One region of the Rhizobium sp. H4 genome, then DNA from elsewhere that is predicted to be linked to it. Evidence: predicted binding sites of a transcription regulator. Region 1 holds the regulator's gene; each other region holds the start of a gene.
The links. The regulator LexA, encoded in region 1, represses DNA repair genes until DNA is damaged. The targets are predictions, from matches to a motif close to TGTTCNNNNTGTGTTCNG.

Region 1 (4,553 bases):
CGCATCGAACGCAAGCAATTTCTCAAGCAGTCGCGGCATGTCCTTGAGATAGACCATGTTCGGGCCGTCGGACGGAGCGTTGTCAGGGTCCTGGTGGGTTTCGAGAAAGACACCGGCAATACCCGTCGCCACGGCTGCGCGCGCCAGCGTTTCGACGAATTCGCGCTGGCCGCCGGAGGACTCGCCCTGCCCGCCGGGCTGGGCGACGGAATGGGTCGCATCGAAAATGACGGGCGCGCCCATCGCCGCCATGATCGGCAGCGAGCGCATGTCGGAAACCAGCGTGTTGTAGCCGAAGGAGGCGCCGCGCTCGCACAGCAGCACGTTCGGATTGCCGCTGGCATTGAGCTTCTTCAGGACATTCTTCATGTCCCAGGGGGCGAGGAACTGGCCCTTCTTGACGTTGACGACGCGGCCCGTCTTGGCGGCAGCGATCAGAAGATCCGTCTGGCGGCATAGGAAGGCGGGGATCTGCAGAACGTCGATCACCTCCGCCACCTCGGCGCATTGCTCGGCGGTGTGGACGTCGGTCAGGACGGGAAAGCCGAATTCCCGCTTCAGGTCGGCGAAGACCTGCATGCCCTTTTCAAGCCCGATGCCGCGCTCGGCCGAGAGTGAGGTGCGGTTCGCCTTATCGAAGGAACTCTTATAGACGAGGCCGATGCCGAGCTTTGCGCAGAGATCTTTCAGCGTGCCGGCGACCATGAAAGCGTGATCACGGCTCTCCATCTGGCAGGGGCCGGCAATCAGCGACAGGCGGCCGGTATTGGAAAAGGTGACCTGGCCTTCGCCTTCGCCGATCTTGACCTCGGAATTTGTATCAGTGCTCATCGTGGTTCCTCGAAGGCAAAAAGCGCGCCCTGCCCGGGCGTGGGCTTCACCAGAATGCGATTGTTCTTGCGTGTGTATGTCACTCCGTTAGCAGCCAAATGCGCTTCTGTCACGGCAAGATCGGTAACGGTGAAGAGGATTGCCCGGCCGCGCAGACCACGATCGGCGGAGGAGACGACAGGCTCGAAATAGGCCTCCAGCCCTTCCGGCGTCATCAGGCTGATCTTGGCATTCGATGCCGCGATATTCATGCCGAAACCGGTTTTTTCCACCGCCGTTTGCCCGACGGCAAGACCAACGAAGGCGGCAAACGCAGCCGGCTCCGGCGCACAAAGCGCGATCTCGGCAAGGCCCGTCACGCCGTTGGCATGCGCCTCCAGCGCCGCGCGGTCGGCCGGGAACGAATTGATGCGCTGACAGGTGAAGAGAAAGAAGTCGGGCGCGCGCAGATCGCTTGAAAAGGCCAGTTTGAAGCTGCCGACGCTTTCCGAACCGTCCGGCATTCGCATCGGCCGGCTGAACTGCAACATCTCGCCGGCGCTCGCGCCGTTGCCGACGAATCGCCGATGATCGAGGCCGGCATCCTCGGTGAGGAAGGCCAGCGCCGAAAGGCCCTCCTCGCCGCAGCGGAAGCGGAAGGCACGATTGCGGGCGACGAAGACATTCCCCTGACGGGCCGCCGCCTCGCTCTCCTCGACGCTCGCCACGCCGAGCGGCTCGATATAGGTCTTGTCGGCGAAAAAGACGCAGGCATTTTCCGTTCCGAACGGATGGCGCGCATCGGCGGCGACGGTAAAGCCGAGCTTGCCGAGCCTTTCGCGCGCCAGATCGATATTGACGACGGGCAGCACGACATGATCCAGCGGGTGCGGCTTGGCGGAATGTGCGATCATAGGATCCCTCCTGACACGTCAAAGAGATGTGCGACAGCCCCATTCCCAATGCAAGACATGTGCGCCAATCCGGCGAATGAAAATAAAAATCTCGACGAGTTGGCGCGAAGTTTTACGGAAATTTAGCTACTTGCGGAACACATATGGAACATATAGTGTCCGTTCTGGATTTGTTTCAATCAGGGGTCTGACGTCGATGCTCACGCGCAAACAACAGGAGCTTCTCCTTTTCATTCATGAGCGCATGAAGGAATCCGGCGTTCCTCCCTCTTTCGACGAGATGAAGGATGCCCTGGATCTGGCCTCGAAATCCGGCATTCATCGCCTGATCACGGCGCTGGAGGAACGTGGTTTCATTCGCCGCCTACCGAACCGGGCCCGGGCCTTGGAAGTGATCAAGCTGCCGGAGGCCTATAGCCCCAGTCTTCAGCCGCGCCGCGGTTTTTCACCGAGCGTTATCGAAGGCAGCCTCGGCAAGCCCCAGCCGGTCGCCGCCCCCGCTGCCGCAAAGCCGATCGCCGACAACGGCAGCTCTGTCTCCGTGCCGGTCATGGGCCGGATCGCCGCCGGCGTTCCGATCTCGGCTATCCAGAACAATACGCACGACATCGTCGTTCCTGCGGATATGCTCGGCTCGGGCGAACATTACGCGCTGGAGGTCAAGGGCGATTCGATGATCGACGCCGGGATCTTCGACGGCGACACCGTGATTATCCGCAACGGCAGCACCGCAAGCCCTGGCGATATCGTCGTTGCGCTGGTCGACGACGAGGAAGCGACGCTGAAACGCTTTCGCCGCAAGGGCGCCTCGATCGCCCTCGAAGCCGCCAACCCGGCTTACGAGACCCGCATCTTCGGGCCTGACCGGGTCAAGGTGCAGGGCAAGCTGGTCGGCCTCATTCGCCGTTATCACTGACAGCCAACGGAGCTGATTCGGTAAAAGCGTCTTTGCGCCAATCATAGGCGCGATGGCGCATCCATGGACGCGACAAGGCATCGAATGCGGTTGCGACCTCGAGGCCTGTCTGCGCAAAACGCAATTCGACGGAACCGGTCCTGCGCAGCGTCTCGCCGGTGAAGAGTGTCGCACCCGAGTGGCAGCGGTCGAAACGCAGGCGCACCGCGGTCACGACAATCTCGCTGGCGTCGCAGGCCGGGCCGAGATAGGCGGCATTGTCGATGACGGCGACGACATGGCCATTGCCGAGCCTGGCGATACACCAGGCTTTCTTGACGCAGGAAAAACGATTTGCCTCACCGCCGGCTGCGGCGGCCACCATTGCCGTCCTCGCCTCATTCTGCTGATCGCGGGAAAGCCTGAGGCGGCGGTCCTCACCCTGCGGCGGGATGGCAGGGCCATCCAGCATCTTCGGCGGGTGGTGCGTCGGCAGGACCAGCGCTCTCTGCCACTGGTCGAAGATGAAGTCCGGCGGGTTTTCACGGTTGGAAGCCATTGCCGCCGTCGCGACGAGCGCGACCAGACCACCATCCTCGGAAATCACCAGATCCGGCGGTCGGGAACCCGGCAGGATCAGCACGATAAGCGTCGAGACGGCGAGGATCGATGTGCCGGCATGGCGCAATCGGGTGCGGAGCAGCGTCAGCAGCAGAAAGCCTGCCACGGCGACGGCGAAATACCAGGCGGGCAAACGGCCGAGGTCGATATCGCCGCCCCAGCCGGACACCGTCTTGGCGACCGCAATCACCAGATCGAGGCCGAAGCCGACCACAGTCCAGAGCGGAGCGTCCAGGCCGAACGGCATGAGCAACATCGCCAGCAGCCCGGCCGGCATGACGATGAAGGAGATGATCGGCATCGTCGCAAGGTTCGCCGGCAGGCCATAAGCTGTCAGGCGATGAAAATGCTCGACCGCAAACAGCGCCGTGGAAAAGCCGCCGATCAGCGAGGTCAGGAAGACGCCGCCGAAGAAACCGGCGACCGCCACGACCGGCCGCAGGACCGGCAGCTTCAGCAACGGGTTTTCCCGGACGCGCCGGTCCTTCCACAGCTGATAGCCCGATACCAGTGCCAAAGTCGCGGCAAAGGACATCTGGAAGCTCGGACCCAGGACTTCGGAGGGTGAAATGGCGATGATGATGAGCGCCGAGAGAACGACATTGCGCAGGCTGATCGACGGCCGGTCGAAGAAGACGGCAATCAGCATGATCGCCATCATGATGAAGGCGCGTTCGGCCGAAACCCCGAATCCTGAGATCAGGAAGTAGGCTGTAACGGCGACGAGTGCGCCGGCGGCGGCGATCTTCTTTGTCGGATAGGCTTGAGCGACACCCGGAACGAGGCTGAGCAGCATCCGGAAACCGACGAAGAAGATGCCGGCCGACAACGCCATGTTAAGGCCCGAGATCGCCACGATATGAGCAAGGCCGGACTGACGCAGCGCCTCCGTCGTTTCCTTCGAGATGGCGCGCCGCTCGTCGGTCACGAGAGCAGCGGCAAAAGCGCCCGTGTCGCCGGGCAGAATAGAGCGTATACGATCGCCGATGCCGCTGCGCAGCCGGTAAAGCCGTTCGAGCAGAGCGTCGGATGTCGATCTCGCAGCCTGCGGGCCCGCCTGCACATCGACTTTCTCGGGCGCACCGTAGAAGAAGCCGTTGGCGCCGATGCCATCGAAATAGGCACCGAAGGAAAAGTCGTTGAGGGTGGGAAGCGCCGGCCCCGCCGGCGGCGTCAACCGCGCTCGGCCGGTGATGATGTCACCGAGGTCGAAAGGCGCATCGGCACCGCGGGCGATCACGGTTATGCGCCTCGGCGGCCGCTTCACCTGCGGCGCCTCGGTGCCGGTGACCGCAAGAACATAGCGCCACCGC
Region 2 (4,553 bases), on a different contig from region 1:
GATCGGTACCGGCATGGCCAACCAGCTCGGCCTGAGCGTCGGCGACCTGATTACGCTGACGTCACCGGATGGTGACATTACGCCGATGGGCGTCAGCCCGCGCGTCAAGTCCTACAAAATCTCCGGCCTCTTCGAGATCGGCATGTCGGAATATGATTCCTCGATCATCTTCATGCCGCTGGAAGAATCGCAGCTCTTTTTCAATGCCGAGGGGTTGGTGCAGTCGATAGAGCTTTTCGTCGATCACCCCGACGATATCGACACGCTGAAACCCAAGGTCGTGGAGGCGGCCGGCCGCCAGATCAGCTTGACCGACTGGCGACAGCGTAATCAGACCTTCTTCTCGGCGCTGCAGGTCGAGCGCAACGTCATGTTCATGATCCTGACGCTGATCGTGCTTGTCGCGGCGCTGAACATCATCTCCGGCCTCATCATGCTGGTGAAGGACAAGGGCAGCGATATCGCCATTCTGCGCACGATGGGCGCCAGCGCCGGCGCCATCATGCGCATCTTCTTCATGACTGGGGCGGCGATCGGTATCGTCGGCACCATCGCCGGCGTACTGCTCGGCGTCCTCGTCTGTGTCAACATCGAATCCATCCGTCAGTTTTTCTCGTGGATCTCGGGCGAAGTAATCTTCAATCCGCAGGTCTATTTCCTCAGCCAACTGCCGGCGGAGATGGATCTCAGCGAAACGATCTCGATCGTCGTCATGGCACTGACGCTCTCCTTCATCGCGACCATCTTCCCGGCCTGGCGCGCCTCCAGGCTCGATCCGGTGCAGGCCCTGCGCTACGAATAAGGAATGCCGCCTTCATGAAACGCAACGTCGTTCTCAAGCTTACCGGCGTCGAGCGCCATTACGGGCAGGGCGATACGCTGCTCGCCATCCTGAAAGGCGCGGATTTCTCGCTGTCGAAAGGCGAGATGGTCGCGCTCGTTGCTCCCTCCGGCACCGGCAAGTCGACGCTGCTGCATGTCGCGGGTCTGCTCGAACATCCCGACGGCGGTGAAGTCACCATCAATGGCCACGCCTGCGACGGCCTTTCCGACGAGAAGCGTACCGCGATCCGCCGCAGCGAGATCGGCTTCGTCTACCAGTTCCACCATCTCCTGCCGGAATTTTCGGCGCTCGAAAACATCATGATGCCGCAGCTGATCGCCGGGCTGTCTTGGAAGGAAGCCGGCGAGCGGGCCGGCCAGCTTCTCGATTACATGCGCATCGGCCATCGTGGCGCCCATCGCCCCGGCGAGCTTTCCGGCGGCGAACAGCAGCGCGTCGCGATTGCCCGGGCCGTCGCCAATGCGCCGAGCTTGCTTCTGGCCGACGAGCCGACCGGCAATCTCGACCCGGAAACGGCAGCTTACGTCTTCGACGCGCTGGAGGCGCTGGTGCGCCAATCCGGCCTCGCCGCCCTCATCGCCACCCACAATCACGAACTCGCCCGTCGCATGGACCGGCGCGTGACGATTTCGGACGGCAAGATCGTCGACTTCTAGCGCATCGGCCCAGCGATCAGGGGATGACCAGCCCGCCGCGATAGTCGAGCGCATAGGCCTTGCGGCCGCCGACGATGATGCATTCATGGCCGTTGAACCGGTCGCAGCCGCCTTCGCTGCGGTCGATATAACGGCCGAGTGGATGATCGAATTCCATTCCGCCAAGAAACCGGCCTTCCCGATACATTGCCGAGAGCGCCGCCTTGATCACCGTTCCGGCCGCACTGCCGTCGATGAGATCGGGCGCGATGACGCAGCCGATATAATTCATCGCCCAGACGGGTTCATCGGCAATCCACACCACCTCCTGTCCGGCGAAATCCGTGCCGCCGAAATAACTGTCGAGATAGCGCCAGTCGCCGCTGAAATAGCCGATATCATGAGCACCCGGCCGGCAGGGCAGGCGAGGCACACCACCCCCGACATAGGTCGCCGCCTTGGCCTCGACAATGAAGCCGTTCAGCATCGCCGTATCGAGCATTATCGTCGTCCTCCCCTGACTCATCTGAATTGATATAGCAGGACGGTGAGAACATAAGAAGAACAAAATGGCGGGCGGCGCTTTGTTTCTCTGAGCAAACGCGTCCGACATTGGATGATCCGCGCCGATCCGTCTCGGGTTGGGAATGCCAGGCGCGGTTGCCGGGTATATTCAACGCCGGCATCGAGGCCGCGCGCGATTCGCAGCACGCGACGGGCATTTTTCAAACGCAAGTACGGAGGAAAAGATTCCTGTTGACATGCGAACATATGTGGAACAGATTAAAAACATAACGAGTAAAGGAGAGCCAAATGACTGACATGATCCGTGATATCGCAGCATTCACCTCCATCGCAATGTTCGTTGCCAGCTTCTCGCTGATCGTCATCGCGATCTAAAGTTTTCAGGGGATCGCATGGTAGTCATGCGGTTCGGACGCGGGACTTCTTCTGGACATCATCGCCCTCAATGCCGACAATGCGTCCGATTCATTCGGGTGATTGGGAAGGCATATCATGGCGGAGACGGCAAAGGGTTCAACGGGTGAGGCGACCGGCGGCACGCCGGGCTTCATCCACCTAAGGGTCCACTCCGCCTATTCGCTTCTCGAGGGCGCGCTGCCTCTGAAGAAGATCCTCTACAAGGCGACCGGCGACAGCCAGCCGGCGATCGCCATAACCGATACCAACAATCTGTTCATCGCACTGGAATTCTCTCAGAAGGCGATGGACGAGGGCCTGCAGCCGATCATCGGCTGCCAGGTCTCGATCGACATGGAAGACGGGCTGGAGACCGAAAAGCGCGGCGGCCAGCAGGCGTTGGTCAAGCTGCCGTCGATCGTTCTTCTCGCCGCGACGGGGGCCGGTTACGAAAGGCTGGTCGACCTCGTCAGTCGCGCCTATCTCGGCGGTGAAGGCAATCAGGCCGTCCATGTCCGATCCTCCTGGCTGGAGGAGGCGGGCACGGAAGGGCTGATCGCCTTGACCGGCGCCCTGATGGGGCCGGTCGACGGGGCGATCAGGGAGGGCCATTCCGCCCAGGCCGAAGCGCGGCTGCTGATGCTGAAGTGTCTCTTCGGCGACAGGCTCTATGTCGAGCTGCAGCGGCATGGCACCTACGACAAGCGGCACGAGCAGAAGATCGTCGGGCTCGCCTATGCCCACGACCTGCCGCTGGTCGCGACCAACGAGGCCTTTTTTCCGACGCGCGACGATTACGACGCCCATGATGCGCTTATGGCGGTTGCTCATAACGCCATCGTCTCCGACGACAGCCGCTTTCGCCTGACGCCGGATCATTATCTGAAGAGCCGGGCCGAGATGGCCAAGCTCTTTGCCGATCTGCCGGAAGCGCTGGAGAACACGATCGAGATCGCCAAGCGTTGCTCCTTCGTGTTGAAGACGCGCAAACCGATCCTGCCACGCTTCACCGGTGCGACCGACGATGCCGAGGAGGCCGAGCGCGCCGAGGCGAGCGAACTGCGCCGCCAGGCGGTCGAAGGGTTGGACATGCGGCTTTCGACCCTCGGCATGTCGCCGGGTTATGAGGAGAAGGATTATCGCGAGCGCCTGGATTTCGAGCTCAGCGTCATCGAACGCATGCGCTTTCCCGGCTACTTCCTGATCGTTGCCGACTTCATCAAATGGGCCAAGCAGCATGACATTCCGGTTGGTCCCGGCCGCGGTTCGGGCGCCGGTTCGCTGGTCGCCTACGCGCTGACCATCACCGACGTCGATCCCTTGCGGTTTTCGCTGCTGTTCGAGCGCTTCCTCAATCCGGAACGCGTCTCCATGCCGGACTTCGACATCGACTTCTGCCAGGACCGCCGCGAAGAGGTGATCCGATACGTCCAGGCCAAGTACGGCCGCGAGCAGGTGGCCCAGATCATCACCTTCGGTTCGCTGCAGGCGCGCGCCGCACTCCGCGACGTCGGCCGCGTGCTGGAGATGCCCTACGGCCAGGTCGACAAGATTTGCAAACTTGTGCCGAACAATCCGGCCAATCCGACGCCGCTCTCCAAGGCGATCGAGGAGGAGCCGAAGCTGCAGGAGGAGGCGGCGAAGGAACCGGTCGTCGCGCGCTTGCTCGATATCGCCCAGAAGATCGAGGGGCTTTACCGCCATGCCTCGACCCATGCCGCCGGTATCGTCATCGGCGACCGGCCGCTGTCCAAGCTGGTGCCGATGTATCGCGATCCGCGCTCCGACATGCCGGTCACCCAGTTCAACATGAAATGGGTTGAGCAGGCGGGCCTCGTCAAATTCGACTTCCTTGGCCTGAAGACGCTGACCGTCCTGAAGGTCGCCGTCGATTTCGTCGCCAAGCGCGGCATCAGTGTCGACCTTGCGGCCATTCCGCTGGACGACAAGAAGACCTACGAGATGCTGTCACGCGGCGAAACGGTCGGCGTGTTCCAGGTGGAAAGTGCCGGCATGCGCAAGGCGCTGATCGGCATGAAACCGGACTGCATCGAGGACATCATCGCGCTGGTGGCGCTCTATCGTCCGGGCCCGATGGAGAACATCCCGACCTACAACGCCCGCAAGCACGGTGACGAAGAGCTGGAATCGAT
Region 3 (4,553 bases), on a different contig from region 1:
GTGCCGCGGCCGTCATTCCAGATGCGCATTTCGCGTTGGCCATTATTTGCCTTGGCGCGGACCGGAGCGGGCTTCATCTTCATCGAAAGGGCGCGGCCGACCATGAGCACGGTCAGGATGCCGCCGACGGCAAGCGTCACCGAAAAGGTGAGAAGCAGCATGGCGACAAAAACGGTGGCGCCGGCAAGTATGAAGAAGATGGAGCGAATGTTCTGCATGGGTTTGATACCTTTCTACAGAAAGGAATGTGGTCCTTCTTTTTTCTCTCTGCAAGGCAAGCATGGCTTTTTGTTGTCTTGCCGGGCTTTGCGAAGCTTGGCACTAATGAGTGATGAGCCGAACCATACCTCTCCGTTCCCTGCATCTGCGCCGCTCGGTGCTGAGCGTGCCCGCCATGAATCTCCGGGCGCTTGAAAAGAGCCATTCCCTTGATTGCGATGCGGTTATTTTCGACCTGGAGGATTCCGTCTCGCCCGAGAAGAAGGGGCAGGCGCGGGAAAATCTACGCGGCTTTTTTGCCGGGCCGCCGCTTGAGGGCAAGGAGAGGATCATCCGCATCAATTCTTTGTCATCCGAATTCGGGGCGGCGGATCTCGATCTGGTCAAGGCGCTTTTGCCCGACGCCGTTCTCCTGCCGAAGGTGGACGAACCTGGCGATGTGACTGACATCAGCGATCTGCTTGCCGATGCGGAGGCGCCGGAGGCGCTGCGCATCTGGGCGATGATCGAGACACCGCGCGGCGTGCTGAATGTCGGAGCGATCGCCGGAGCCGGCCGCACGCCGGGTGCAAGGCTCGATTGTCTCGTCGTCGGGCTTAATGACCTGCGCAAGGAAACGGGCGTGCTTCCCCAGCCGGGACGGAGCTATCTCGTGCCGTGGCTGATGCAGGTCGTCCTTGCGGTCAGGGCCTATGGGCTCGATGCGATCGACAGCGTCTTCAATGATTTCAAGGATGCCGAAGGCTTCGACGCCGAATGCGGCCAGGGCCGCGCCATGGGTTTTGCCGGCAAGATGCTGATCCATCCCTCGCAGATCGAGCCCGCCAACCGGCATTTCGGGCCGAGTGCGGAGGAGATTGCGGAAGCCGAGGCGGTCATATCAGCTTTTGCCGATCCTGACGCCAGGGGCCTCAATGTCATCAACGCCAACGGGCGAATGATCGAACGGCTGCATCTTGTCCAGGCCGAGGCTCTGGTTCATAAAGCTCGCCTGATATCTGCAAGAAAGCCCGCCTGATGAAACTCTACCGCTTCCTGACCGGTCCCGACGACGCCTCGTTCTGCCACAAGGTCACCGCCGCCCTCAACAAGGGCTGGTCGCTGGAGGGTTCGCCGACCTATGCCTTCAATGCCGCAACCGGCGCGATGCAGTGCGGCCAGGCCGTCGTCAAGACTGTCGAAGGCAAGGATTACGATCCGGAGATGAAACTCTCCGAGCAGTAAGACTTAATTCCAGGATAGACGCCTAACGCTCCGCGGCTTCCTCGGCGCTGGCCTCGATCCGCTCCATATCATCGTCGCTCAGCCCGAAATGGTGGCCGATCTCGTGGATCAGGACGTGGGTGATGATATCGCCGAGCGTCTCGTCATTCTCCGCCCAGTAATCGAGAATGGGGCGCCGGTAGAGGCGGATGCGGTTTGGCATCTCGCCGGTTTCCACCGTGAAACGTTCGGAAATGCCCCTGCCCTCGAAAAGGCCGAGCAGGTCGAAAGGGGTTTCCAGCGCCATGTCCTCGAAAACGTCGTCATCGGGGAAATCCTCGATCTCGATCGTGAGGTTGGTCGTCAGCTGACGGAATTCATCGGGCAGATGGCTATAGGCCTCCATGGCCAGCGACTCGAAAGTGCTGATCGTCGGCGCATGGCGGTCCCGCCAATCATCGCTCTGGTCTATGCGGGCCATGAATGTTCCTTCCTTTGCGGGCCCATATAGAACCTTTATCGCCGATTTTCGAGTGCGGAATCAAAGGCAGGAATAAATTCATAGAAAATGGTTGTTGACTCTTCTTCCGCTCTCTGGAATCCATAAGAACATAACAGGAACAAGACGGATCGGAGAAACGCCATGGCGCAGAACGCCCTGGCGCGCGAGCGGCTTTTTGCGCTCCGCGAAACCATCGCTAAGTTGGAGGGAAAGCCCGCGCCGGCGCTTGCGGCCGCGGAGCAGGAAGCCTTGGCGCAAGGACGCAAGACCCGCCAGGAGCGCATTCTGCCCCCCTTGCCGTTTGGGGTGGAGTTTGTCGATAGGGCGCTGGAAGGCGGCCTGCCCCTCGATGGGATTACCGAATTCCGCTCCGCGCTGTCTCGCGATGCGGGCGCGGCAAGCGGGCTGGCGATGGCTGTTGCCGCGCGGCTGCAGAAACAGGAATCAGATGCCGGCAGGCTTATGCCGTTGCTCTGGATCGGCGATGCCGTCGGCACGTTGGAGGCCGGCCGTCCCTATGCTCCCGGGCTTCGGGATTTCGGGTTGAGTCCGGAACGATATCTCCATGCCGCGCCGCGCAAGCTGGACGAAGCGCTCTGGCTCGCGGAGGCAGCGGTGGAAAGCGCTGCTTTCTCGGCCGTCATCCTCGAAGTGCGGGGCAACCCTGCGCATTTCGGCCTGACCGAAAGCCGCAGGCTCAGTCTCAGGGCGCATGCTGCCCGTCGTCCGCTCTTTCTTCTGCGGCAGGCAGGAGCGGAGGAGGCTAGCAGTGCGGCCTTGCGCCTGCATGTCGAACCGGCACCGTCTGGTCTGCGGCCGTTGCCGGATGGATCGAAGCTTGCCGGCAGTATCGGCAATCCGGTTTTCCGTCTCACGCTGGAGAAGAGCCGCAATCCGGCCCCGCTCTCCTTTCTCCTGGAGTGGAACCCCCATGAACGCGAATTTTTCCCTGTCTCCGAACCAAACCTCCTTCGTCCTCCAGGCGAACACTCAGCGCATTCTGGCGCTCAGCTTCCCGCATCTGCCAACCGATCGTATCGCCCGCAGGCGATGGGGGCCCTCCTGGCGTTCGAAAGGGCGTCCTGAGGCGCCGTCCATCGTCTGTTCGGGCAAGCTCAACAATGCCATGCGGTTGACGGCACTGGACGAATTGGCCGAGCGGCTGGGGCTGAAGAAGGAACAGGGCGTGGCCGAAGCGCGCGCCATGTATCCGACGCTCGATGTGGTGGAAGAGGATCCGGCGGCCGACCGCCGGCTGCTGGAGGCAATTGCCGACTGGTGCGACCGGTATACGCCTTTGGTGGCGTTCGACGGCAGGGACGGCCTGTTTCTCGACATTACCGGCTGCACGCATCTTTTCGGCGGCGAAAAGGCGCTTCTCAAGGATGTTCTGTCGCGGCTGTTTCACATGGGGATCGATGCGCGCGGCGCGATCTCATCGTCGCCGGGTCTTTCCTGGGCGGTGTCGCGTTTCGGGCAAAGCGGCGTGATCGAGGATGAGGAGACGGAGCAAGTGCTGATGTCCTTGCCGATCGCAGCTTTGCGGCTGCAGGGGCAAACCGTCGATGCGCTGAAGAAGCTCGGTCTGAAATATATCGGCGACATCATCAATGCGCCGCGGGCACCGCTGACCCGCCGGTTCGGGCCGGAATTGCTGCTGCGTCTCGACCAGGCGCTGGGACATGAAGAGGAAGCGGTTTCGCCCCGTCGTCCGGTCGCCAGCCTTTCGGCCGAAAGCCGCCTGATCGAGCCAATCGGAACTGAAGAACAGATCCTTGCCGTCACCAGGCAGGTCGCCGTGTCGCTGCAGCCGTCGCTGGAGGCACGAGGCGCCGGCGGGCGGGTGTTCGAATTGGTGCTCTTCCGCGTCGACGGCAGGGTCTTCCGTATTTCCGTCGGCGCTTCGCAACCGCTTCGCGAACCGAAATTTATCGCCGGGCTTTTTTCCGAGCGCCTGCAGGCGGTCTATGACGATCTCGATGCCGGTTATGGTTTCGAGATCGTGCGGCTGAATGTGTTGCGGCATGATCCCTTCAACGAAGCGCAGGCTGACTTCGAAGGCGATCGTCAGGGAGAAATCTCCCTTTCGGCTTTCGTCGACCGTGTCTCCGCTCGGCTGGGTGAGGATTGTCTGCAAAGTTTCCAACTCCGCGAGAGCCATGTGCCGGAACGCGCCGTCATCGCGGTTCCGACGATGGACAATCTTTCAAGACGTAGGAAAGCCGAGCAGAAGGCTTCTCTTCCTTTCCGCCAAGAGCGCCCGTTGCGGCTTTTTGCAACGCCGGAGCCGGTCGAGACCGTACTCGCCGAAGTGCCCGATGGTCCGCCGCAAATCTTTCGCTGGCGGCGTATGCAGCATCAAGTGGCAAAAAGCGAAGGTCCGGAGCGGATTGCCATGGAATGGTGGATCGACGGAAGTGACGCGGAGGCGCGCGATTATTTTCGCATCGAGGACGAGAGCGGCCATCGTTTCTGGATCTATCGTCGAGGTTTCTATGGCCGGGAACTCGATCCCCGCTGGTTCATGCACGGTGTGTTTGCATGAAGAGCGAGCGCGCATTTTTCGAGATCGGCGCGAAGACGAATTTCTCGTTCCTCGAAGGCGCCTCCAGTCCGGAAGAGATGGTCT

Region 2: the regulator LexA is predicted to act here: its motif matches at 2,029-2,046, upstream of C4N04_RS00505 (DUF5680 domain-containing protein).
Region 3: the regulator LexA is predicted to act here: its motif matches at 2,028-2,045, upstream of C4N04_RS21895 (metallopeptidase family protein).

Annotation. Positions count from the first base shown of each region.
Region 1 is NZ_PSOW01000003.1:210,386-214,938, reverse strand. It holds gene kdsA (3-deoxy-8-phosphooctulonate synthase) at 1-831, opposite strand, end outside; gene C4N04_RS05960 (VOC family protein) at 828-1,724, opposite strand; gene lexA (transcriptional repressor LexA) at 1,921-2,640, shown strand; gene C4N04_RS05950 (ComEC/Rec2 family competence protein) at 2,621-4,553, opposite strand, start outside.
Region 2 is NZ_PSOW01000001.1:96,289-100,841, reverse strand. It holds gene C4N04_RS00515 (lipoprotein-releasing ABC transporter permease subunit) at 1-802, shown strand, start outside; gene C4N04_RS00510 (ABC transporter ATP-binding protein) at 817-1,500, shown strand; gene C4N04_RS00505 (DUF5680 domain-containing protein) at 1,517-1,981, opposite strand; gene dnaE (DNA polymerase III subunit alpha) at 2,497-4,553, shown strand, end outside.
Region 3 is NZ_PSOW01000014.1:155,337-159,889, reverse strand. It holds gene C4N04_RS21910 (hypothetical protein) at 1-218, opposite strand, end outside; gene C4N04_RS21905 (CoA ester lyase) at 332-1,237, shown strand; gene C4N04_RS21900 (DUF1737 domain-containing protein) at 1,237-1,443, shown strand; gene C4N04_RS21895 (metallopeptidase family protein) at 1,466-1,903, opposite strand; gene C4N04_RS32230 (hypothetical protein) at 2,066-3,010, shown strand; gene C4N04_RS21890 (DNA polymerase Y family protein) at 2,922-4,469, shown strand; gene C4N04_RS21885 (error-prone DNA polymerase) at 4,466-4,553, shown strand, end outside.